Regions from separate parts of the Sinorhizobium sp. CCBAU 05631 genome, predicted to be linked through region 2. Evidence: riboswitches for the same ligand, from Rfam matches in the RefSeq annotation. Region 2 holds a riboswitch; each other region holds the start of a gene.
What was found. Region 2 has a riboswitch for cobalamin ahead of SS05631_RS02710 (aromatic ring-hydroxylating dioxygenase subunit alpha). Riboswitches for the same ligand answer to the same signal wherever they lie in the genome.
Positions count from the first base shown of each region.

Region 1: linked by a shared signal. The riboswitch ahead of cobU (bifunctional adenosylcobinamide kinase/adenosylcobinamide-phosphate guanylyltransferase) and the one ahead of SS05631_RS02710 (aromatic ring-hydroxylating dioxygenase subunit alpha) in region 2 are both predicted to bind cobalamin.
Region 3: linked by a shared signal. The riboswitch ahead of SS05631_RS31435 (ABC transporter substrate-binding protein) and the one ahead of SS05631_RS02710 (aromatic ring-hydroxylating dioxygenase subunit alpha) in region 2 are both predicted to bind cobalamin.
Region 4: linked by a shared signal. The riboswitch ahead of bluB (5,6-dimethylbenzimidazole synthase) and the one ahead of SS05631_RS02710 (aromatic ring-hydroxylating dioxygenase subunit alpha) in region 2 are both predicted to bind cobalamin.

Region 1 covers NZ_CP023063.1:1,880,291-1,886,063, reverse strand. The annotation lists gene SS05631_RS09320 (adenylate/guanylate cyclase domain-containing protein) at 1-676, shown strand, start outside; gene SS05631_RS09315 (FecR domain-containing protein) at 729-1,706, opposite strand; cobalamin riboswitch at 1,942-2,337, shown strand; gene cobU (bifunctional adenosylcobinamide kinase/adenosylcobinamide-phosphate guanylyltransferase) at 2,470-2,997, shown strand; gene cobW (cobalamin biosynthesis protein CobW) at 3,001-4,065, shown strand; gene cobN (cobaltochelatase subunit CobN) at 4,291-5,773, shown strand, end outside.
Region 2 covers NZ_CP023063.1:576,050-581,822, forward strand. The annotation lists gene SS05631_RS02700 (L-threonylcarbamoyladenylate synthase) at 1-848, opposite strand, end outside; gene SS05631_RS02705 (DUF6656 family protein) at 928-1,530, opposite strand; cobalamin riboswitch at 1,826-2,028, shown strand; gene SS05631_RS02710 (aromatic ring-hydroxylating dioxygenase subunit alpha) at 2,131-3,375, shown strand; gene SS05631_RS02715 (hybrid-cluster NAD(P)-dependent oxidoreductase) at 3,372-4,472, shown strand; gene SS05631_RS02720 (glycoside hydrolase family 25 protein) at 4,499-5,560, opposite strand; gene SS05631_RS02725 (transporter) at 5,721-5,773, opposite strand, start outside.
Region 3 covers NZ_CP023064.1:54,308-60,080, forward strand. The annotation lists partial or broken gene SS05631_RS19705 (flavodoxin family protein) at 1-883, shown strand, start outside; gene SS05631_RS19710 (MBL fold metallo-hydrolase) at 938-1,810, opposite strand; gene SS05631_RS31115 (hypothetical protein) at 2,085-2,222, shown strand; gene SS05631_RS19715 (hypothetical protein) at 2,339-2,593, opposite strand; cobalamin riboswitch at 2,744-2,976, shown strand; partial or broken gene SS05631_RS31435 (ABC transporter substrate-binding protein) at 3,243-4,193, shown strand; gene SS05631_RS19725 (iron ABC transporter permease) at 4,190-5,218, shown strand; gene SS05631_RS19730 (ABC transporter ATP-binding protein) at 5,215-5,773, shown strand, end outside.
Region 4 covers NZ_CP023063.1:1,747,451-1,753,223, reverse strand. The annotation lists gene SS05631_RS08670 (NAD+ synthase) at 1-1,074, shown strand, start outside; gene SS05631_RS08665 (TolB family protein) at 1,078-1,902, shown strand; cobalamin riboswitch at 1,945-2,157, shown strand; gene bluB (5,6-dimethylbenzimidazole synthase) at 2,201-2,962, shown strand; gene SS05631_RS08655 (DUF2865 domain-containing protein) at 2,916-4,064, opposite strand; gene SS05631_RS08650 (acyl-homoserine-lactone synthase) at 4,207-4,851, opposite strand; gene SS05631_RS08645 (LuxR family transcriptional regulator) at 5,006-5,740, opposite strand.

The DNA.
Region 1 (5,773 bases), 1.3 Mb from region 2:
GAGCCGACACGTCATCGAAAACGAGGGCACACTCGACAAGTTCATCGGCGACTCGATCATGGCCTTCTGGAACGCCCCCGTCGATGTCAGAGATCATCCTCGCAGGGCCGTTCGCGCGGCTTTGGCGATGCGCGAAACGCTTGCTCGTCTCAATGACAAGGATGCCTTCGGTTTCGGGGCGGGGCAAAGCGTTGCCATCGGCATTGGAATCCACACCGGCCTTGCCTGCGTCGGCAACATGGGCGCCGAGACGCATTTCAACTATTCGGCGGTCGGGGACACCGTCAATGTGGCGGCGCGCATCGAATCCGCCTGCAAGGAGATCGGCTACGATATCCTCGTGTCGGAGGCGACGGCAAATTTGGCTGGCGGCTGCGCCCTGCTGGAGGCCGGAGCATTGGGGCTCAAGGGTAAGAGCACGCGAACGAGGCTCTTTGGAGTCGTTGGTGACGAGCGACTGGCCGAGTCGGATGAATTCGCCGAGCTCTTCGAAGTTCATCGGCGGCTGGTCGACGCTTTGCGCGCACGGTCCCCCGAGAGCCGGCGCATGCTGGGCGTGGCAAAGCTCAAGGCGTCCGCGCTGACGCCCGGCTTGTCGGAGTTCTATCGGCGGATTTCGCGGCGCGGCGAACATTTCATTGGTGAGTCGACGGCGAAGGATGCGGCTGGCGAATAGGTGCTTCGCCGACTGATGCAAAAGGCGCCGCTTTTCGGCACTTCAATTACAGTCACCGTCGCCCGAACGAACGGACCCTGCTCCGGTCGTGCGAGTAATCACGGTTGCGCGGCCTGTCCGACCTGTCGAACTTGTTCGGTTTATCGTGCCAGCTCTTGTCGTGTTTGTCCGGCTTGCCCGGCTTTTCTGGTTTTTGGGGCTTGTCCGGTTTGTGAGGCTTGTCGGGTTTGTGAGGCTTGTCGGGTTTGTGAGGCTTGTCGGGTTTGGGTGGCTTGGGTTGGGGCGGCGTCTCGACAGGCGGAGCCGGTTCGGGTGGCGGTGCGACGAGCGGCCGGACCCGATCTGGACGGATCTGGATCTCAGCTGAAAGGCCGCAGCCGGTGCCGCTCCATCCGGGCGACAGCTGCTGCCTGCCGGAGAGGAATGGCAAGGCCTGCTGGTTGCCGAGTGTCCTGAGGATGCTTCGGTCGACCCGTCGCGTATCGGTCATATCGCCATTGGGACGGGCGACCACGCAGTCGCAGCGCCGCGTCAGCTGTTGACAGCCGCCTCGGCCGCAAAATTCGGCAGCGCCGCTCAGGAGCACCACTGCCGTCGTGCCGTCTCCGCCGACGTAAAAGTCGAAGACCGTGCCTCGAACGCCGATGGTTCCGGCCGGTGTCAGGATCTGGTAGGCCGAGTGCCCCGAGTTGCCGCTGATCCAGCGAAACGTTCCCTTCGCCGCCGCGACGGTCAGCTTCTGCACCGATCTCGAGTCGTCGAAGACGAATTTGTCGATGACGACCGACGAGCCGGCACCGACGGCAAGCTTGCTTCCATCTCGGAAGACGAACTGGCCAAGGCCGGATCTGGATGTCCGAATCCGCTCGTCGCGATGCACCGGGTCCGTGACGACCAGTGGTCCGCTCGCTCCGCTGACCTCAGTCTTGATCCGGATCGCCTGACCAATCGGTTCGGCGGCCTTGCTTGGCATGGAGCCGTAAAGCGCGACACTCAGCGCGACAAATGCGGCACGACGCAGATATGCCATCGCACCCCCTCCAGGCTGAACTGACAAATTCAGTGCCGTGGACATAATCGAACACCGTGGCGAAGCATCGGAGCCGCCTCGGGTTCGAATGCCCGTTTTATCACGCGCTTGGGACGGGCGTCTGCCTACCCGTTCGGATTAGGAGAAAGGCGCCGAGTTGGCGACGCGCCTCGCGCTGCCGCAACTTGCCGACCTCGCGTCGCAGACCGTCGATTGACTTTGCCGCATCCGCTTCATAATTAACGCATTGGATGGTTCCCCCGCACCGAAGCGGCGCGGGAGAGTAAATGGGAATGCGACGGGCGGACCCACACCGGGCGCCCTTATCGCAGCCGACCCCGCGACTGTAGAACGGTCAGGGTTCGCCATCGGGCATGCCGCACCTCTTCCGGTGAAACTGCATGGGGCAGTTGTCGCGGAATTGGAGGCACGCCGGAAAAGCCACTGGCGTGGCATCGTGAGCAGCCGGGCTGGACGCCTCTCTTTCTACGAATCGTCCGCCTTCACGAGCCAGCAGACGCCGGGAAGGCAAGGCGGACCCGTTCGGGCCCAATAGCGCTGGGCACCGCGTGCGCAGCGCTTGCCCGTGACGCCGAGAGCCAGGAGACCTGCCGTCCATCAGGGCATCGCCCGGGGGAGTCCTCCCCAATGCCAGCACGGAGGTTGTCGTGGCTTATTTATCGTCTTCTGCGCGTGCCCGTCACGCGTCCGCTTGCTATCGTTGCTTTGTCCCCACCAGTTTCCTCGCATGGGATCTGGTCGGATGACATTCTCCAATGCCGGTCCGGTCTTCGTGCTCGGCGGCGCGCGCTCCGGGAAATCCAGTTTCGCGGAGAAGCTCGCCGAAGCGTCGGGGCTCGGGATGCACTATGTTGCGACCGGCCGCGCCTATGACGAGGAAATGCGCGATCGTATCGCCCGCCACCAAGGCGCGCGGCAGGGCAAGGGCTGGGCAACGCACGAGGAACCGCTCGATCTCTCCGGCCTGCTTCGTCGACTGGATGCACCGGAGCGCGTAATTCTTGTCGACTGCCTCACGCTGTGGGTGACGAACCTGATGATGGAAGAGCGCGACATGCCGGCCGAGTTTGCGGCACTTGCCGGCTTGCTGCCTGCCATGCAGGCGCGCGTCATCATCGTCTCCAATGAGGTCGGTCTCGGCATCGTGCCGGAGAACCGCATGGCGCGAGACTTCCGCGACCATGCCGGCCGCCTCCATCAAATCGTCGCGGAGAAATCCGCCGAAGTCTATTTCGTCGCGGCCGGGTTGCCGCTGAAAATGAAGGGTTGATTCATGACACTTGCAAAGGCCCAATCGGGCAAGATCCCCGCCACGGTCATCACCGGCTTCCTCGGCGCCGGCAAGACGACGATGATCCGCAACCTGCTGCAGAACGCCGAGGGCAAGCGGATCGCATTGATCATCAACGAGTTCGGCGATCTCGGCGTCGACGGCGACGTGTTGAAGGGCTGCGGCGCTGAAGCCTGCTCGGAAGAGGACATCATCGAGCTCACCAATGGCTGCATCTGCTGCACCGTCGCCGACGACTTCATTCCGACCATGACCAAGCTGCTCGAGCGAGAGAACCGCCCGGATCATATTGTCATCGAGACCTCCGGCCTTGCGCTGCCGCAACCGCTGGTCGCCGCTTTCAACTGGCCCGACATCCGCAGCGAAGTGACGGTCGATGGCGTCGTGACCGTCGTCGACAGCGCCGCCGTTGCCGCCGGCCGTTTTGCCGACGATCACGACAAGGTCGATGCGCTGCGCGTCAATGACGACAACCTTGATCATGAGAGCCCGCTGGAAGAGCTCTTCGAGGACCAACTCACCGCCGCCGACCTCATCGTTCTGAACAAGACCGATCTCATCGATGCTGCGGGCCTCAAGTCCGTGCGCGACGAAGTCGCCTCGCGCATCAGCCGCAAGCCGGCGATGATCGAGGCCAAGAACGGCGAGGTGGCCGCCGCGATCCTGCTCGGGCTTGGCGTCGGCACGGAAGACGAGATCGTCGACCGCAAATCGCATCACGAGATGGAGCATGAGGCCGGCGAGGAACATGATCACGACGAATTCGACAGCTTCGTCGTCGAACTTGGCCCGATCGCCGAACCGGCGGCCTTCATCGACCGGCTCAAGGCCGTTATCGCCGAGCACGACGTATTGCGCCTCAAGGGCTTTGCCGACGTACCCGGCAAGCCAATGCGTCTGTTGATCCAGGCGGTCGGCAGCCGGGTCGATCAATATTACGACCGTGCCTGGGCACCCGGCGAGACGCGCGGCACGCGCCTCGTCGTCATCGGCCTGCACGACATGGATGAGGCGGCCGTGCGCGCGGCGATTTCGGCGCTGGCGTGAGGTTGTTTTGAGCGCGTGTGAGAAGAACCCCTCCCCAGCCCCTCCCCACAAGGGAGAGGGGCTCGGCTGGCATTTGCGGCGATGCTTTCGTTCCCAAAGGGGGGCGGCGTTATGGCACGAACGGCTGATACTCGGGGAAAGAGTGCGTGTGGCACGACCTAACCCCTCCCCATTGTGGGGAGGGGCTGGGGAGGGGTCTCTTCACGAGCCCAGCGGGAAGCAACAATGCATCTCCTCCTAGCCCAGAAAGGCACGATCGCCGACGGCAACGAAGCGATCGATCTCGGGCAAAGCCCGGCCGATATCCTGTTCCTGTCGGCGGCCGATACGGAGCTTGCGTCGATTGCCGCGGCGCATCGCCGGCGCGCGAGCGGGAAGAGCCTGCGTATCGCCAGCCTCATGAACCTCATGCATCCGATGTCGGTCGACACCTATGTCGAACGTACGGCGCGACATGCGAAGCTGATCGTCGTCCGGCCGCTCGGCGGCGCCAGCTATTTTCGCTACGTGCTGGAGGCGCTCTATGCCGCGGCGGTGGCGGGCAAGTTCAAGATTGCGGTGCTGCCGGGGGACGACAAGCCGGACCCGGGCCTCGAGCCTTTCTCGACCGTTGCCGCGGAAGACCGTGAGCGTCTCTGGGCCTATTTCAACGAAGGCGGCGCGGACAATGCCGGCCTGTTCCTCGACTATGCCGAGGCGCTGATCGATGGCGCCGAAAAGCCGCAACCGGCGCGGCCGCTGCTGAAAGCCGGCATCTGGTGGCCGGGCAGGGGCGTGATCGGGGTTGACGAGTGGGTGCGTATCGCCGGCGATGTCGGGGGAGCGCAGACTTCCGAAGGGAAGAAGGAAACTCGTCCCACAGTTGCCATCTGCTTCTACCGTGCCCTCGTGCAGAGCGGCGAGACCAAGCCGGTCGAGGCCCTGATCGAGGCGCTGACCGAGGAGGGCATGCGCCCGCTTCCGGTCTTTGTGTCGAGCCTCAAGGATCAGGTGTCGGTCGGTACTCTCGAAGCGATCTATGCCGAGGCGGCGCCGGACGTGGTGATGAATGCCACCGGCTTTGCCGTCTCGGCGCCCGGCGCCGACCGGCAGCCGACGGTGCTGGAATCCACCGGCGCGCCGGTGCTGCAGGTGATTTTTTCAGGCTCCTCCCGCGAATCGTGGGAAGCCTCGCCGCAAGGGCTGATGGCGCGCGACCTCGGTATGAATGTCGCGCTGCCGGAGGTGGACGGACGGATCCTTTCGCGCGCCGTCTCCTTCAAGGCGGCATCGGTCTACGACCCGCTTGTCGAGGCAAACATCGTCGGCCATGAGCCGCTTGCCGGCCGCGTGCGCTTCGCCGCCCGGCTCGCCGGTAATTGGGCAAGGTTGCGGCGCGCGAAGCCGCAGGCGCGGCGCGTCGCAATCGTCATGGCGAACTACCCGAACCGGGACGGACGTCTCGGCAACGGCGTCGGCCTCGATACACCCGCCGGCACTGTCGAGGTGCTGAAGGCGATGGCGGCGGAAGGTTATTCGACTGGCGATCTGCCCGAAGGCGGCGAGGCGCTGATCCGCTTCCTGATGGCCGGACCGACGAATGCCGCAAGCAGCGGCCGGGAAATTCGCGAAACCATTTCCTTGAATCACTACAAGGACTTCTTCTCCTCTCTTCCGGAAAAGATTCAGGCGGAAGTGGGCGTGCGCTGGGGGACGCCGGAGGCCGATC
Region 2 (5,773 bases):
AGATTGGCGGCCGCTTCCCTGAGATTGCCCGTTGGGCTGAGGTCGAGGACGATCGCCGCGCTGCCTTCGCCAGGCAGCGCCTTGCCGCCGAAGCGGATCAGCGCCTCTCCCGTGTGGACGTCCGTCGCATTGAGCCGCACCGCGGCACCCGGCGCATAATGCGAGGCGAGCATGCCGGGAGCTTCGATCGTCGCGCCGGCCGCTTCCGGCCGCTCAACGGGAAGGCCGGCGAGCGCCTCGATCTCGGCCGCATCGAGACCCCCCGGCCGAAGCAGCCGCAGCCGGCCGTCTTCGACCTTGATGATCGTCGATTCGAGGCCGATTTCCGCCGGGCCGGCATCGAGGATCAGCTTCAGCTTCGCACCGAGATCCGCCTCCACATGGGCCGCGCTGGTCGGACTGATCTTGCCCGACGTATTGGCGCTCGGCGCCGCCAGCGGGCGCCCAAAATGTGAGATCACCCGCCGGGAAAAACCTTCAGGCATGCGGATCCCGAGCCTGTCGAGGCCGGCTGAGGCAAGCGCGTGCACGGTGCTTTCGGGTCGCTGAGTGAGAATCAGCGTCAGCGGCCCCGGCCAGAAGGCTTCCGCGAGGCGTCGGGAGATGGGGTCGAATATCACATGCGCTTCGGCCATTCCCATGTCCGAGACGTGGCAGATCAGCGGATTGAAACGCGGCCGGCCCTTCATCTCGTAGATGCGGCTGATCGCATCGGCACTCGTTGCGTCTGCTGCAAGGCCGTAGACGGTTTCCGTCGGGATCGCCACGGGCTCACCTTCGGAAAGCACCGCGCAGGCCGTTTCGATCGCCCGATCCGGTTCGCTGCACGTATCGATGATTTCGGCCATGGCGGTTCTGGTCCTTTCCGTCGCTTCCTTAACGGAGGAGGAGGGAAAACAGAACGATTTTCTTTGTCGATGACCGGCGTCAGAGGCTGCGAATGATCCGCCGCAGCGCTTCGTCGCGTGCGCCGAGCATCAGGACGTTCTTGAGCGCCACCTTCGGGTCCTGCGTCCGGAAGATCAGGCCGTTGCCCCGAACATTTCGATCGAGGACCATCCGCCCCTCTTCGGTGCCGGGTTGAATGGCCACGGCGAAATACATGCGCGAGTAGCTTGTCTGTATGCGTTCGAAGAAGTGCGCCTCGTCGCCGAGGTCGGAGAAGAAGTTGGCAAAGTAGAACGCCCAGGTGACGTCTCGCGATCGAGCGAGATGAGTCCGCGCCGCGGTGACATGGCAATAGCCGAGGTGGGGACTGTCGGCGAGGGTCCTGTGGAAGATCATCTTCGGGAACTGGATCGAGGCATGAAAGCCGTTGATCCGCCCGTGTGTCGTCTCTCCCGCCGCCTGTAATCTCTGTCCGGTTCTCTCTGCCACTTCCTCATGCGTCATGTAGCGGCGCTGTTCGGGCAACCACGGCCGGCGCCGGTCGATTCGGCCCGTGCGCAGGAACTCTGTATGGCCGCCCGCCGGTTTCGGCGCCGGCGCCTGCGCTTTGCCTGAGGCGTCGTAGTATCTGATTTTTGCCATCGACCTCTGCGTCACCTGTCGCTGAACGGACTGAACCGTCAGCGAACGCTAAATCACTATGGTTAATAGAGTATTTCGGGCGCCCGCGCATCGCTTAATGTCGCAAAATGGCCCGTGATCTTCGCGGCCTGGATGCCGCTGCGAAAAAACGCGCCATTTGCCGAAAAATGTATCTATCGCATTGTTTATTATAGAAGATGTCGCAGGACTTCCAACGCGCCCGCATCGAAAATCCTTGTCGTCTTTCTGGAATGGAATGTCGCGCACCGGCAATTGCCGAGCCTATCTGGCCGCTTAGATTCGAATTGCTCAAGGTGCCGCTTCTTCGCAGGGAGGGGCGGAGAATTGGGAAGCCGGTCAAATCCCGGCGCTGCCCCCGCAACGGTGGTGGAGTGAACCCCCGGCATAAGGCCACTGGACAATCGTCCGGGAAGGCGCCGGGCAGGGCCCTCGGGCCGCTCCAGAGCCCGGAAACCAGCCTTGAGGAAAACGACCGTAACTGGTTGCGGCGGGCAGCCGGATCGGAGCCAAGGCGCACGACATCTCTCCGGCGCGGTTCCCGTCTTGCCTGCCCGAAACAGGGCTAACGAGGACATGGGCATGGACATCCAGAACGAAATGCTGCGCAAGCTGAAGACCCGCCGCGAGGGCTACAGCCTCGATCGGGCCTTCTACATCGACCCGGACTATTACCGTCAGGACCTGGAGAATATCTGGTACAAAGACTGGCTATTCGTCGGCCACGACTGCGAAATCCCGCGTCCCGGCAATTACTTCACGCTGCAGGTCGGCGACTATCCGATCGTCATCGTGCGCGATCGCCAGGGGGCGGTCCGAGCGCTGCACAATTCCTGCCGCCACCGCGGCTCGCGCGTTTGCACCCAGCACAAGGGATCCTCGGCCAAGCTCGTTTGTCCCTATCACCAGTGGACCTACGAACTCGATGGCAGGCTGCTCTTCGCCCGGCAGATGCCGGAGGATTTCGATCCGGCCCAGCACAGCCTGAAGCCGGTCAATTGCGAAACGGTCGGCGGCTATATCTTCATCAGCCTTGCCGAGCGGCCCATGGATTTCCAGCCCTTCCGCGACACGGTTGCAGCCTATCTCGCGCCGCATCGCCTCGGCGAAACCAAGGTCGCCTATGAAAGCACCATCGTCGAGAAGGGCAATTGGAAGCTCGTCTGGGAGAACAACCGCGAGTGCTACCATTGCGCCGCCAACCATCCGGAACTCTGCCGGACCTATCCCGAGGCTCCGACTGTGACGGGCGTCCAGGGCGCCATGGACGATCCGGAAATCGGTGCCCATTGGGAGAGATGCGAGGCGGCGGGGCTGCCGAGCGCCTTCAAGATCGGGCCGACCGGCCAGTTCCGCATGACGAGGATGCCGCTGATCAACGGGGCGGAGAGCTATACGATGTCCGGCGAGAAGGCGGTCCGCAAGCAGCTTTCCGGCGACATAAGCGCGAACCGCATCGGCACGCTGCTGCTCTTCCATTACCCGACGACGTGGAACCACATCCTCGGCGACCATGCGATCACCTTCCGCGTGCTGCCGCTCGGGCCGGAACTGACGCAGGTCACGACGAAATGGCTCGTCAGCAAGGATGCGGTCGAAGGGGTCGACTATACCCTCGAAGACCTCACCCATGTCTGGACCGAGACCAACGACCAGGACCGGCAGATCGTCGAGGAAAACGCCTTCGGCATCCGCTCGCCGGCCTATGAGCCGGGTCCCTATTCGGCCGAACACGAGGGCGGGGTCATGCAGTTCGTCGACTGGTATTCGCGCTTCATGCAGGATCGCCTGCAGGGCAGCGCCGCTCCTCTGTCGCGGGTGGCATGACGATGGAAATGGCACGCTCCTTTCACCACTTCGACGAACTGCAGCCCTGGAAAGATCGCCAGTTCCTGCTCGAATGCATCTCCGCGGTCGGCGAGACCGCGGACGTGATGACCTTCACCTTCCGGTCCGACAGGCCGGCCTGGTTCCGCTACCTGCCCGGGCAGTTCGTGACGCTGGAACTCCCCGTCGGCGAGGAACCGGTGATGCGCACCTATACGCTATCGTCCTCGCCGTCCCGCCCGCTTTCCGTTGCGGTCACGGCCAAGGCGCAGTCGAACAGCATCGGCACGCGCTGGATGTTCGACAATCTCAGGCCTGGCATGACGTTGAAGGCGCTGGGGCCGCTCGGCGATTTCAGCTTCGTGCGCCATCCGGGCGAAAAATATCTGTTCGTCTCGGCCGGCTCCGGCATCACGCCGATGATGTCGATGACGCGCTGGATGGCGGATTGCGCGCCGGACACGGATGTGACCTTCATTTCCTGTGCCCGGCAGCCGGAGGATCTGCTGTTCAAGCCGGAGCTGGAGATCCTCGCCCGCCAGATGCCGCGTCTCAATCTCGGCTTCCTGGTGGAAGGACACGAAGCGCGTCACGGCTGGCACGGCCTGCGCGGCCGTATCGATGCGACGAAGCTGCCGCTGCTTGCACCGGACTTTCTGGAGCGAACGGTCTTCTGTTGCGGCCCCGAACCCTTCATGCGCGGGGTTCGGGAGATGCTGGAGGGGGCCGGTTTCTATATGGCCCGCTACCACCAGGAAAGCTTCCAGCCGGCGGCGGCGCCGGCGGCAGAGGAACTCGCCATCCGCGCCGCCTCGGCGGCCGGCGCTCAAGGCGAGGCGGGCCGGGTAACCTTCACCATGAGCGGCAAGGAAGTCTCGACCGTCCCCGGCCAGACGATCCTGCAGACAGCACGCGCCAACGGGGTCAGGATCGGTGCGGCCTGCGAGGGCGGCATCTGCGGCACGTGCCGCGTCTTGAAGATCGCCGGCGAAGTCGAGATGAACCACAATGGCGGTATTCTCGATGACGAAGTCGACGAGGGCTACATCCTCGCCTGCTGCTCGCGGCCTATCGGCGACGTTCAGATCGAAGCGTAGACAGCTACAGGCGCCGTCCGGCTTTTTCAGCGGCGCTCGGGCTGGTTGGGCAGGTGGGCCTCGGCGGCCTTCACGCTGATCGCACCGGTGACCGTTCCGTCGACGCCGGCGCCCGAGCCGCTCTCGGCCTCGGCACGGCTGATGAGCAGGGGTTTTGCGAGCGGGACGGTGGCCGCGGCGCTCGCCGCCGGCGCCGTGCCAATCTTCGCGGAGGCGATGACGGTGACGATCGGCGGCTTCTCCGGGAGCAGCGCGCCCTGCGGCCACACCTTCTTCAACTCTGAAACGGTCATCGCGGCGACGTTGACGTCGATGTCGTTGAGCGTCCCGGGCACGCGATAGGGGCAGCGCTTCTTTCCGCAATTATGCGACGACGAGAACTGCCACAGCGCATAGCGATCCCAGTTGCCCATCGGAAAGACGTCGCGAATGTCGGGCTTATAGCGGGCATACCAGAGCGGCAGGCGGGAAAGCAGCCGATGCTGGGCGCGGTTGGCGGCGATCTGCTTCGCGGTGATGTGGTTGGTGTAGAGAATGGGGTATCGCCCGGTGCGGGCCTTGATATGGCCGGCAAAGATCGCGGCGTCCTCGAGTGACATGTAGTTCTCGGGATCGATACCCTCGAGGTCGAGAACCATCAATTCGTCCTCGCGCGGCGCCGCATAATCGAGGAAGTGGTTGGCCTGATCGACGGGATTGCCCGGGCGCGCCAGGTGATAGGCGCCCCAGAGCAGTCCATGGGAGCGGGCGATCATTCGGCGCGTCTGATAGAGCTCCCGGCTGACCGCATATTTTCGCCACATCGTCTTGCAATGGGCGACCGTGTCTCCGCCGTGATCGCCGGTGCAGCTGTAGCTTTCCGGAAGGCCGTCGGAGGCCTTCGCGATGAAGCCGGCGATGCGCTTGTCCTTCAGCATCGCTTCCCAGTCGATGCTGTTCAACTCGTAGGCGTCGACGATGATGGCGTTCTGCCGCGCTTTCCACGGTTCGACGTCTGCGGCGCGTGCGTTCGCCGCCGCAAAGGCCAGGCCTACCAAGGCCGCCAGGCGCAAGATCATCCCCGAGATCGAGATTCCCCGCTTTTCCATTCTCTGAGATTGCCGACTTAGCGTTAAAGGGTCGTAAATCTCAGCCCCTCAGCCAATCTGCGCGAGAGCGCCGCTCCTGTACACTGACTCTTGGCGGTAAAGTGCGGCGGGACTCGGCTCTGGATTGTGGCCCGAAACGCGGCGTGTTGGTCGTATCCGGTCAAAGGATGCCGACGCGTTTGAGGATCAGCCATGCCAGGCCCATGGAGGCGG
Region 3 (5,773 bases), on a different replicon from region 2:
CGCCGCTTTCTCAACCGGTTCCAGGACAAGGCCTTCGACGCGCTTCGCCCGGAACTGGACAGGATCGCTGCCGCGGCATGGGATGCCTACGAGCATCAGCGAAAGGCGCCGCGTACCCGTCAGCGGCTCGTCGCGCAGCGAGCACACCTGTCCGGGCGAGATGTCGAAGTCCTATACGCGGATCGCGCAGGACGCGTTGGACCGAACGGACGGGGTGAAGACGACCGTTCTCGAACTGCATCGCCTCGCTTCCGAATATGGTCGCGTGATTCATCCGTGCAAGGCCTGCTTTTCCACCTCGCCGGCTCTGTGCCATTGGCCGTGTTCCTGCTACCCCAACTATTCGCTCGGCCAGGTCGACGACTGGATGAACGAGATCTATCCGATGTGGGTCGAGGCGCATGGCATCATGATCGTCACGCCGGTCAACTGGTATCAGGTGAGCTCCCCGATCAAGCTGATGATGGACCGGCTCGTCTGCGCCGATGGCGGCAATGCCGATCCGACCTTGACGAAGGGCAAGGATGCTGCACTTGCCAAGGCACTCGAACTCGAGGGCTGGAGCTATCCGCGGCATCTTGCCGGGCGGCTCTTTTCCGTCATCGTGCATGGAGACGTGGAAGGGGTCGAGAACGTTCGGCGCAGCCTGTCGGACTGGCTCTGCTACATGCATCTCGAACCGGCTGGCGCCTTGGCGGAACTGGATCGCTATATCGGCTATTGGAAGCCCTATGCGCTGAGCCATGCGGAGCTCGATGCCGACGAGGCGGTGCAGGAAGAGGTCCGCAACGCGGCGCGGACTCTCTTGGAGGCAGTGATGCTCAAGCGAAACGGACAGTGGGTCTCTGCCGGCAAGGAGCTCTCGCAGCCACGCCAGAAGTGATCGAAGCTCACGGCAAGCGATGCCCGTAAACCACGGTCGAGGCGGTGGACAAGCTCATAGCGCGGAGAGGGCGGCGATGTTCTTCCGATGCACGGCCTCATAGGGCTCGAAATACGAGACGGCCCCCGTTGCCAGGTCCTCGGCGATAAAGTCCTTGAGGGATGCGGCTCGGCCCTGTTTGACCGCCTGCATCAACTGCTCGAGGTAGCGCCGGTTGGCGTCGATGAGCCACGCTTCATATCCGCCTGCCGCGATCCGATCCGGATCGCCGTGGTTCGGCAGGATGCGATTGATCGGCCAGGTCGCCAGGCGCGCGAGCTCGCGAATGTGTTTCTCGGTGTTCTCCGCTTCGGAAACATAGGTGACGGTGTCTTCGAGCGTATCGCCGGCCAGAAGAATTTTCTCGTCCGGCAACCAGAGGATGGTCCCGTCGGCGCTGTGGATGTCGAAATGGTGGAGCTCGACCCGGCGACTTCCGACCTCAAGGTCCAGCCTCGTTTCAAAGAGACGATTGGGCATGACGAGCGGGCTGATGGGCGGGACGCGTGTGGCGAGTTGATCGCGATTGGCATGAAGCAGATGGGCGGTCAGCTTCAGCGCGATGATTTCGCAATCGGCAAAGACCGCATTGCCGGCGACATGGTCATTGTGCCAATGGCTGAGGACGACCCGGATGGTCCTTGCGCCGAGCCCCTCGAGATGGCGCCTGATGGCTTGCGCATGGGCAAGCGAGATATGCGTGTCGTAGACGATCGCCTCGCCTGCATTAAAGACCGCATAGGAGGCGACCCCCAAGCCGTAGGCACCGTCATCGAGCCAATTCGGCTCCGCGCCATGAAGTCTCCGCCCCTCGATGCGGCCGTCGTAGTAGGCAAAGACGCCGTGATGCGGTTCAAGGATTCTCAGTGTCGAGGTCATGTCTGGCATGCGAGGCTCTCGAGCAAATTGGCTTCAATCTCTGCCGCGGCGGTCGGCGGCTCGGCAGCGCAGAACTATCACATCCTGACCGCCGCTCACATCGGTTTGCGCATGATTTGGCTCTAGCCCTGCGTGGCCGGAATTAGGAAACTCGCGATTCGTTGTGGTGCCATAAATCATTGAAAGGTTGTATTTTTGTCAATTCATTAACAAATCCCTACATTCCTGCGTCTTTCGGGATCGGCCGGCTGTTGTCGGCAGGCGAACCGCAGCCAGCAGGAGTTTGCGATGGCTGGAAGAGGGCCGGGCGAGGGGACTGCTCGACATCGGCGAGCCGCTGCCCACCGCGCGCATCCTCATGGACCTGATCTTCGGCGCCGCGGCGCTCGAGACCGGCCAGGGACCCGAATGGCCGGGCTGACCGGAATGGCCGGGCTGACCGGACAGGCCGGGCTTCATGCGCAGCTGCATCCGCCTGATCGTCAACGGCATTGCGCAGGGGCCCGCGCAAGGCGATTGATCGTCTTCTGCGGATCGTCAGGTCATCCTGCGAACCACCCAGAGAGACCGGCCCGCATGGGCTATACCCGAGACGAGCCGCAGGCGAGGGTCGTCCTTGAGCCGCTCGGCCTCGGCCGCATCGAGAAGCAGCGCCTGCCGATCGGTCTCGTTAGCGTTCGGCGTAATCCAGCAGCGCCGTTCCTCGCAGCAGAGGCCTGCTTCCGGATGCTCCTGCAGGTATTCGATCGCGTATCCGGCCTCGACTTTTTGCAGTTCCGCGTCGATCGACATCGTCCTTCCTCCCGACCTGAAATCGCTCGGGATTATACCTGATTGTGGCGGCCCAGGGAGCGGCGGCCTCGGCATCGGGGTCCGCACTGTGTGGAGGCATCGCCGAAATGTTGGTAGGCAGCACTGGCCTTGACCAGTCATGATCAACGAATTAAGGAAGCCAGCGACGGTTCCCCCACGATGAAGCGAAGGGGATTAATAGGGAACACGGTGCGGACGACCCAACAGGGACCAAGACCGTGGCTGCCCCCGCAACTGTAAGCGGATTGCCGCCCATCCTCGTGACGCGAGAAGCGTCATGCCACTGCGAAATTGTCGCGGGAAGGCAGGTGGACGGCAGATATCCGCAAGCCAGGAGACCTGCCGTCATGCGTTCACTCCAATCACGGGCGGGGATGCCCGGAACAGGACACAGCATGACCTCTCCTTGCGCCGACCCGCGCCTTGCCTCTGGTCTTTCCCGTTCCGCGACGCCGCCGAACTGTCGGCAGGCGGGCTGACTCCGTCCGTTCGCGCCGCGACCGGCCGCATCCTTTCGGCCGTTTCATCGAATCCGGGAAATAGACTTATGAAAATCCTGTTTGCGAAATCGAAACACGGCATCCTGTGCGCAGCCGCCGGTCTTATGGCTATCGGCATGGAGGCGAAAGCCGCCGAAACCAGCTATCCGCTGATGCTCACCAATTGCGGCCGTCAGGTCACCTTTCAGAAGGCTCCCGAACGGGCCGTCTCGATCGGCCAGAGCAGCACCGAAATCCTTTACCTGCTCGGCCTCCAGGATCGGATGGTCGGCACCGCCGTTTGGATCGGGCCGGTCATCAAGGGCTACGAGGAGGTGAATGCCAAGGTCGAACGGCTCGCCGACAACGATCCGAGCTTCGAAAGCGTCGTCGCCAAGAAGCCGGATCTCGTGACCGCTCAGTTCCAGTGGCATGTCGGCCCGGAGGGCATCGTCGCCAAGCCGGAGCAGTTCGAGGAGCTCGGAATACCGGTCTATACGTCGCCGGCCGATTGCGTTGGCAAGGACAATACCGGCGGCGGCGACGGCGTTCGCCATTCGGTGTTCACGATGGACCTGATCTATCAGGAAATCACCGAACTCGCGCAGATCTTCAACGTCCAGGAGCGCGGCGAGACGCTGGTTGCCGAACTGAAGACGCGTGAGGAAGCGGCGAAGAAGAAGATCGCTTCGGCGGACGGCAAGCTTTCCGCAGTGTTCTGGTTCTCGAGCGCCGAGCTCGACATCGATCCCTATGTCGCCGGCAAGAACGGCGCGCCGGGTTACATCATGCGCTCGCTCGGCATCAGGAATGTCATCGACAGCGAAGAGGAATGGCCGACGGTGGGGTGGGAAACCATCGCCAAGTCCGGCCCGACGCTGATCGTCGCGGGCAGGATGGAGCGCCGTCGTTTCCCCGCCGACGACGTCGCCGTCAAGCACAAGTTCCTCGAGTCCGATCCGGTCACGAGCCTGATGCCTGCGGTGAAGGACGGCCATGTGGTCGAGATGGACGCCCAGGCGATGAACCCGACGATCCGGACCATCGAGGGCATCGAGGTGCTTGCCGATGCCGTCGAGAAATCCGGCCTGAACAAGTGATCGGCAGCGCACCATCCCTGTCCCGGACGAGCGCCAGCCTGCTGGCGCTCGTCGTGCTGTTCGTCGCGCTCTGGCTGGGTGCGGCGATCGGCGAGACGGCCATACCCATGAGCGTGGTGGCCAAGACGGTCGCCAACCGCCTGTGGGATGCCGGCTACGGCGTCGATGCGCTCGACGAGGGCATCATCTGGAATTACCGGGTGAGCCGCGCCATCGCTGCTGCCAGCTGCGGTGCGGCGCTGGCGCTTTCCGGCGTCGTGCTGCAATCGCTGCTGCGCAATCCGCTGGCCGACCCCTATATCCTCGGCATCTCCGCGGGCGCATCGACGGGCGCGGTCGGCGTCGCCGTTCTCGGCATCGGCGCCGGGCTTTTGACGCTGCCGGCCGGCGCCTTCGCCGGGGCGCTGCTGGCCTTCGGGCTCGTCAGCCTGCTGGCGATGCGGGCGGGCAGGGGCCATGGCGCGATCATTCTGGCCGGCGTCGCCGGCTCGCAGCTCTTCAACGCGCTCACTTCCTTGATCGTCACCAAGGCGGCGAATGCGGAACAGGCGCGGGCAATCATGTTCTGGCTGCTCGGCAATCTCTCCGGCGTCCGCTGGCCGGATGTCTGGCTCGCAGTGCCTGTTGCCCTGGTCGGCCTCATTGTCTGTCTCTGGCATGCCCGCGCCCTCGACGCATTCACCTTCGGCTCCGAATCCGCCGCCTCGCTCGGCATCCCGGTGCGCCGGGTCTATGCCGTGCTGATCGGCGTATCGGCGATGATGACGGCGACCATGGTCAGCATGGTCGGGTCGATCGGCTTCGTCGGCCTCGTCATCCCGCATGTCGCCCGTATGCTCGTCGGCGTCCGGCACGGATTGCTGCTGCCGGTCTCTGCCTTGGTGGGAGCGGTGTTCATGATCGCCGCCGACATCGTGTCGCGCATCATCATTCCGGGGCAGGTGCTGCCGATCGGCGTCGTCACCGCGCTGGTCGGCGCGCCCGCCTTCGCCGCCATTCTCAGCCAGCGCAGGACGGTTCGATGACGCTTTCGGCTTGCAGTGTCTCATGGTCGGCCGGCGGGGTCTCGATCCTCGAGGGCGTCTCGCTCGACGTCGCCGCCGGTGAGTTTCTCGGCATCGTCGGTCCGAACGGTTCCGGCAAGACCAGCCTGATGTCGCTGCTTGCCGGCCTGCGGCGGCCGCGGTCCGGTCACGTTCTGCTCGACGGAGAGAGCGTCGACAGGCTGAGCCGGAAGCAGATCGCCAAGCGCATCGCGCTGGTCGAGCAGCAGGCCGAAACCGGCGAGCGCATCTCGGCGCGCCAGGCGGTGGAACTCGGCCGCACGCCGCATCTCGGGCCGCTCACGCCGTGGTCGGCCCTGGATGAGGCCATCGTCGACGAGGCAATCCACCATGTCGGCATGGCGCAGCTCGCCGCGCGGATGTGGCACACGCTGTCGGGCGGCGAGCGGCAGCGCCTGCACATCGCCCGGGCGCTGGCACAGCAGCCGCAAATCCTCCTCCTCGACGAGCCGACCAACCATCTCGACGTCGGCCATCAGATCGGTCTCCTGCACCTGGTGCGCCAGCAGCAGCTGA
Region 4 (5,773 bases), 1.2 Mb from region 2:
ACCGGCTTGCCGATGATCTATGCCAATCAGCTCGGCGGGCAGGACGAACTGGTCTTCGACGGCGCGAGCTTCGGCTTCAATGCCGATCGCTCGCTCGCCTTCCAGATGAGCCAGTTCGAGGAGGCGCTCGCGATCTCCGAATGGACGAGGGGTGACGACGGCTGGGTCTCACACAACGGACTCCGGTCTCGCCTGCCGGAATGCGAGGAGGCAGACTATCGCGCCTGCATGTTGGGGCTGCGCGACTACGTCAACAAGAACGGCTTCAAGAACGTCGTCCTCGGCCTGTCGGGCGGCATCGACTCGGCGATCTGCGCGGCGCTCGCCGTGGACGCGCTCGGCGAGGAGCGGGTTCGCACGATCATGCTGCCCTATCGCTATACGTCGCGGGAATCGCTGAAGGACGCCGAGGCCTGTGCCAAGGCGCTCGGCTGCCATTATGACGTCGTTGCGATCGAGGAGCCCGTCGAAGGCTTTCTCAATGCTCTCGCCGACACGTTCGAGGGGACCGAATCCGGGATCACCGAGGAGAACCTGCAGAGCCGCACGCGCGGCACGATCCTGATGGCGATCTCCAACAAGTTCGGCTCGATGGTGGTGACCACCGGCAACAAATCGGAAATGTCGGTCGGCTACGCGACGCTCTACGGCGACATGAACGGCGGCTTTAACCCGATCAAGGACCTTTACAAGATGCAGGTCTATGCACTGTCGCGCTGGCGCAATGGCGCTGTGCCGCCCGGAGCACTCGGCCCCTCCGGCGAGGTCATCCCGCTGAACATCATCGACAAGGCGCCCTCGGCCGAACTGCGGCCCAACCAGACCGACCAGGACTCGCTGCCGCCCTATCCGGTCCTCGACGACATTCTCGAGTGCCTGGTGGAGAAGGAACTGAGTACCGAGGAAATCGTCGCCCGCGGGCATGACGAGGCCACGGTGCATCGGATCGAACACCTGCTCTACATCGCCGAATACAAGCGGCGGCAGTCGGCTCCCGGGGTCAAGATCACCAAGAAGAATTTCGGCCGGGACCGGCGCTATCCGATCACCAACCGTTTCCGCGACCGAGGGTAGATCATGCGCAGTTCGGTGGAGATTTTCGATATTGCCACCGGCGAGACGCAAGTCGTCTGGCAGACGGAGCGGCTGGTCGAGGCGCCGAACTGGTCGCCGGACGGCAAATCCCTGATCATCAACGGCGACGGCAGGCTCTATCGGCTTGCCTTTGACGGTTCCGAGCCCGTGGAAATCGACACGGGCGTTGCCGGGCAATGCAACAACGATCACGGCATTTCGCCGGACGGGAAAACGCTGGCGATCAGCGACAAGACCGAATTCGGCAAGTCGGCGATCTATCTGCTGCCGGCCGAGGGCGGCACGCCGCTTCTGGTGACGCGCAACCTGCCGTCCTATTGGCACGGCTGGTCCCCGGATGGGAAAACCTTGACCTATTGCGGGATCCGCGACCAGATCTTCGACATCTACACGATTTCGGTCGATGGCGGAGAGGAGCGGCGCCTGACGCATGGCGAGGGCCGCAACGACGGCCCGGACTGGTCGCCGGACGGTGCGTGGATCTATTTCAATTCGAGCCGCACCGGCCGCATGCAGATCTGGCGGGTGAGGCCGGACGGCAGCGATGTCCAGCGCATCACCGACAGCCCTTATGGTGACTGGTTCCCGCACCCGTCGCCGGACGGCAGGCATCTGCTGGTGCTGTCCTATGACGGCGAGGTCTTCGACCATCCGCGCGATCTCGATGTGCGGCTTCGGCTGATGGATCCGGAAGGCAGCAATGCGCGTGTCCTCTTCGAACTCTTCGGCGGGCAGGGGACGATGAACGTTCCGAACTGGTCGCCCAACGGCGATGCCTTCGCCTTCGTGCGTTATCGGCCGGCTTGAGCAGGGCGCGGCGCCCCCGCCTTGCGTTTCGCCGGCGGCTGTGCCCATATGCGGCCGTCAGGTGCCCGCTTGCTGCGGGAGAATCGGGAAGCCGGTAGAATTCCGGCACGTGCCCAACGCTGTAACGGTGACGTCTGCGCCAAAAGAGTTCTGAGCATTTTCAGAGCTTTGCCACTGGTTCCTGATGCGATCTGGGAAGGTGGCGCAGCCGAGTGACCCGAAGTCAGAAGACCGGCCTGGCGAGATAGACCGGCCCCGCGCGGACGGCGGGAGGTTGCGCATTGTTGGGGATCGAACGATGCTGCCTGACCCGAACGGCTGCCTTGCGGCGGCCGGTGCCTTTTCGCCGGACGAGCGCGCCGCCGTCTATCGTGCCATCGAGACGCGCCGCGACGTGCGCGACGAGTTCCTGCCCGAACCGCTGCCCGAACCGCTGATCGCCCGCCTGCTCGAAGCGGCGCATCGTGCCCCGTCCGTCGGCTTCATGCAGCCGTGGAACTTCGTGCTCGTACGGCGAATCGAGACGCGGGAGAGGGTCTGGCAGGCATTCCAGCGCGCCAATGAGGAGGCAGCCGGAATGTTTTCGGGCGAGGCGCAGGCGAAATACCGGTCACTCAAGCTCGAGGGCATACGCAAGGCGCCGCTCGGCATTTGCGTGACCTGCGACCGGACCCGCGGCGGCGCCGTCGTGCTCGGCCGCACGCACAATTCGCAAATGGACGTGTATTCGACGGTTTGCGCGGTGCAGAATCTTTGGCTCGCGGCGCGGTCCGAAGGCGTCGGCGTCGGTTGGGTCAGCATTTTCCACGAGAACGAGGTCAAAGATATCCTCGGAATTCCGGAGCACATCGAAATCGTCGCCTGGCTGTGCCTTGGCTATGTCGATCGCCTCTACCAGCAGCCGGAATTGGCGGTGAAGGGCTGGCGGCAACGCTTGCCGCTCGAGGACCTCGTTTTCGACGAAGGATGGGGCGTCCGCGACAGCCTCGTAACGACCGCCCAAAGGGAAGGTGTCACTCGTTCTGCAGCGGCTGGTAACGCGATCCCCGAGGGTTCTTGAGATCGATCGCGCTCTCTTCCTGTGGCAGGAAGGCAGGACCGACAACGCGGACCTTGCTGCTCTTCGGATCATAGGGGCGCTCTTCCACGGGCTTTGCCCCCGCTGGTCCGAAGGCTGGTGCAGACGGCCCCTCGATCGTCACGACGGAAGGGCTGACCACCGAAAGCTTGGTTCCCGAGGGGGTGCTTTTGTTCTGATCCGTCGTGATCTTCGGAATCTGGCAGCCGCAGATGCCGGGAGAACCGACGTCGCGCACACGATAGGCGAAGGCGTTGGGGAGTTCCCTGTACGGCCTTCCCGTGGACGCCGAAACCATCTGCTCGCTCTCCTCGGTGGCGAGGACGTGATAATAGAGTTCCGTATCGGCGCCGGGGCATCGTGCCCGGCAAAGCTCGGCGTCGCGTCCGAAGTCGGCCGGCGTGGCGTTCGACGAAATCGGGAAAAATGCTCCGTCGCAGGTCCGCACGCACATGGTCCTGAAGCCGCCTGCCGCGCCGTTCTCCATGAATGTGAAATCGTCGGTCGGACCATCGAACAGCAACGGATAGTCCTCGCCGTCCGGCGGGAAGCTTTCGAGGATGTTGCGATGAGCGCGCGCCTCTTCGGTGCCGTATTCATCCGGAACCGTCTCGTCCCAGTTCGGAGCGGCGTCCCCCGAGCAGTCGTTCAATTCCATGGCGGCGAGGATCCGCCGGCGCATGTCCTCATTGCCCTTCGAAATCAGGTGCCGGCGTTGGGCCTTGAGCGTGTGGAGATTGTCCTCCATGCGCGCAATCGCATCGTCAAGCTCGGCACAGGCAGCCGCATTTTCGCTTTCGATGTAGACGACGGACTCGTCGCTGCATTCCATGCGCCGCCTTTCGTTCCTGGCGCGGCGAAGTTCGATGTTCTGTCGCGAAACCGCGCCGGTGAAATCGCGCAGATTGGCGTTTGTCGTGAACGCCGCCGGCAGCTCTGCGAGGCGGGCGCTGAGGCGCGCGCAGACGTCGGTGGCCGATGCCTGCCCAGGCATAGCCAAGGCGAGGGGCAGCAGAGCGGCCGCAAGGCGCATCATCCTCAAGGACGCAGTGGATCGGGACACTGACACTCGTCTTTCCTGCATTTCGCTCCGCTGATCGCGGGACAGGGGCGCCTGTAGTCACATCATACGACGTTAGGGTGAGGGCGCAACGACAAGACGGCGTTTGTGTTAATACGTGTTCCGAGACAGGAAGGGCCGGGCCGCCTGAACGGCCCGGCCATGATCAGGCCGCCCTTGCAGTTTCGAGCGACATGGGCCGTTCGAGCACCGTGCCTTCGATGAGGGCAACGGCCTTCATCTGTCGAAGCAGGCTTCTCGACACTTCCCAGGCGACCGCGACCGCGTAGACATTGCCGATCCTGTGCGGCTCGGCAATCCGTTCTCCGGGGCACCCCATGCGGCGGAACATCCGCTCAAGGAAGACGTCTGTGACGGTGACGATGTGGCTGATGCCGGAGGCAAGGCCAAGTTCGCCGACGCCGCACATCAGTTCGGCGGCGGCGACCGTCACCTGGTTCGAAGACCGGTCCTGGGAAATATCCGGGTCGATGCAGAAGCGGCTCGATTCCCAGACCGAAGCGCTCCGGATTTCCGGGTTGCCGCCGAGCAGCACCGGGAATGTATCATCCAGCATGTTCGGCCCCAGCGTCGGCAGGAGCCTGAGCGAGCCACGCAGCTTCCCGGTTTCCGGCGAATAGGACATCACATAGAGCGGATTGGCCTTGTCGTAGTGGTCGATTTCCCAATCGCCCTCGGTCCTGACGTCCCATTTCAAGAAGTCGTGGAAGACGCGCTTGCGCAGCCGGAACATCTCGTCGATGGCCTGCGGATGTTTTCCGCGAGCGTTTCCGTTCACTATCCTGATCATCTTTCGCTCCATCGTGTTTGCGCGATGGAGCGATGCTGTCAGGCTCGGGCGACACATGTAACTGTCGGTAGTGACAGTTTAATCCAACGATTTTTCCCACAAAATTTGTGGGGCATCCGGCGCCCGGAGCGAGCTCCGATGGTAAATTCCCCCGTCAGATGGTGGGGATCAACGCATGGCGGACTGCCTGCGCAACCGCTTGCGTGTTCGACACGACATTGAGCTTGCGGCGTGCATTGCTCATGAAGAAGCGGACCGTGCGTTCGGAAATGCCGAGGATCGTCGCGATTTCCCAATAGCTCTTGCCGGCTGCCGACCAGGTCAGGACCTCGGTTTCGCGGCTGGTCAAGCGCGGATCGCGCTCGTCGATCGTATCTGCCATCGTCCGCTCGAGCATCGAGGCATGAAAGAGATTGGCTGCCAGCTGGAAGTCACGCAGATGGCAGCGGCGATATTCGGACCATTCCGTCGGCGACATGTTGGCGCTGATCGCCAGCAGCGCCATGCGGCCGGCCGGCGAAGGCAGCGGCAGGGCGACCCCTTCCGTGGACAGGCCGAGGTCCTCTGCAGCCTCGAAGAGCGGCTCGCATTCGGGAAAGCGGCGGCGTGCGGGTGCCCATTCCACAGGCCTTACGCCTCCGAGAGCAAGCCGAAGGATAGGGTCGATCCGGTGAAGACCGCGCGACAGATAGAGCTCCTCGGCATAGGCGCCGAAGGTGTGATGCAGGCGGCAGACCTTGAGACCCTCGGCCGTCGGTTCCGCTTCCAGATAGAGAAGATGCGCAATATCGAAGGTACGACGCATCAAGGCGAAGAATTGCTGCGGTTCCGCACACCCGCCATATTCCACGATATCCAGCAGATCGAGGACAGCCTGTTGATTAGTCATGCCGTAACACCGATTCATGCCCCTAGAATAAAC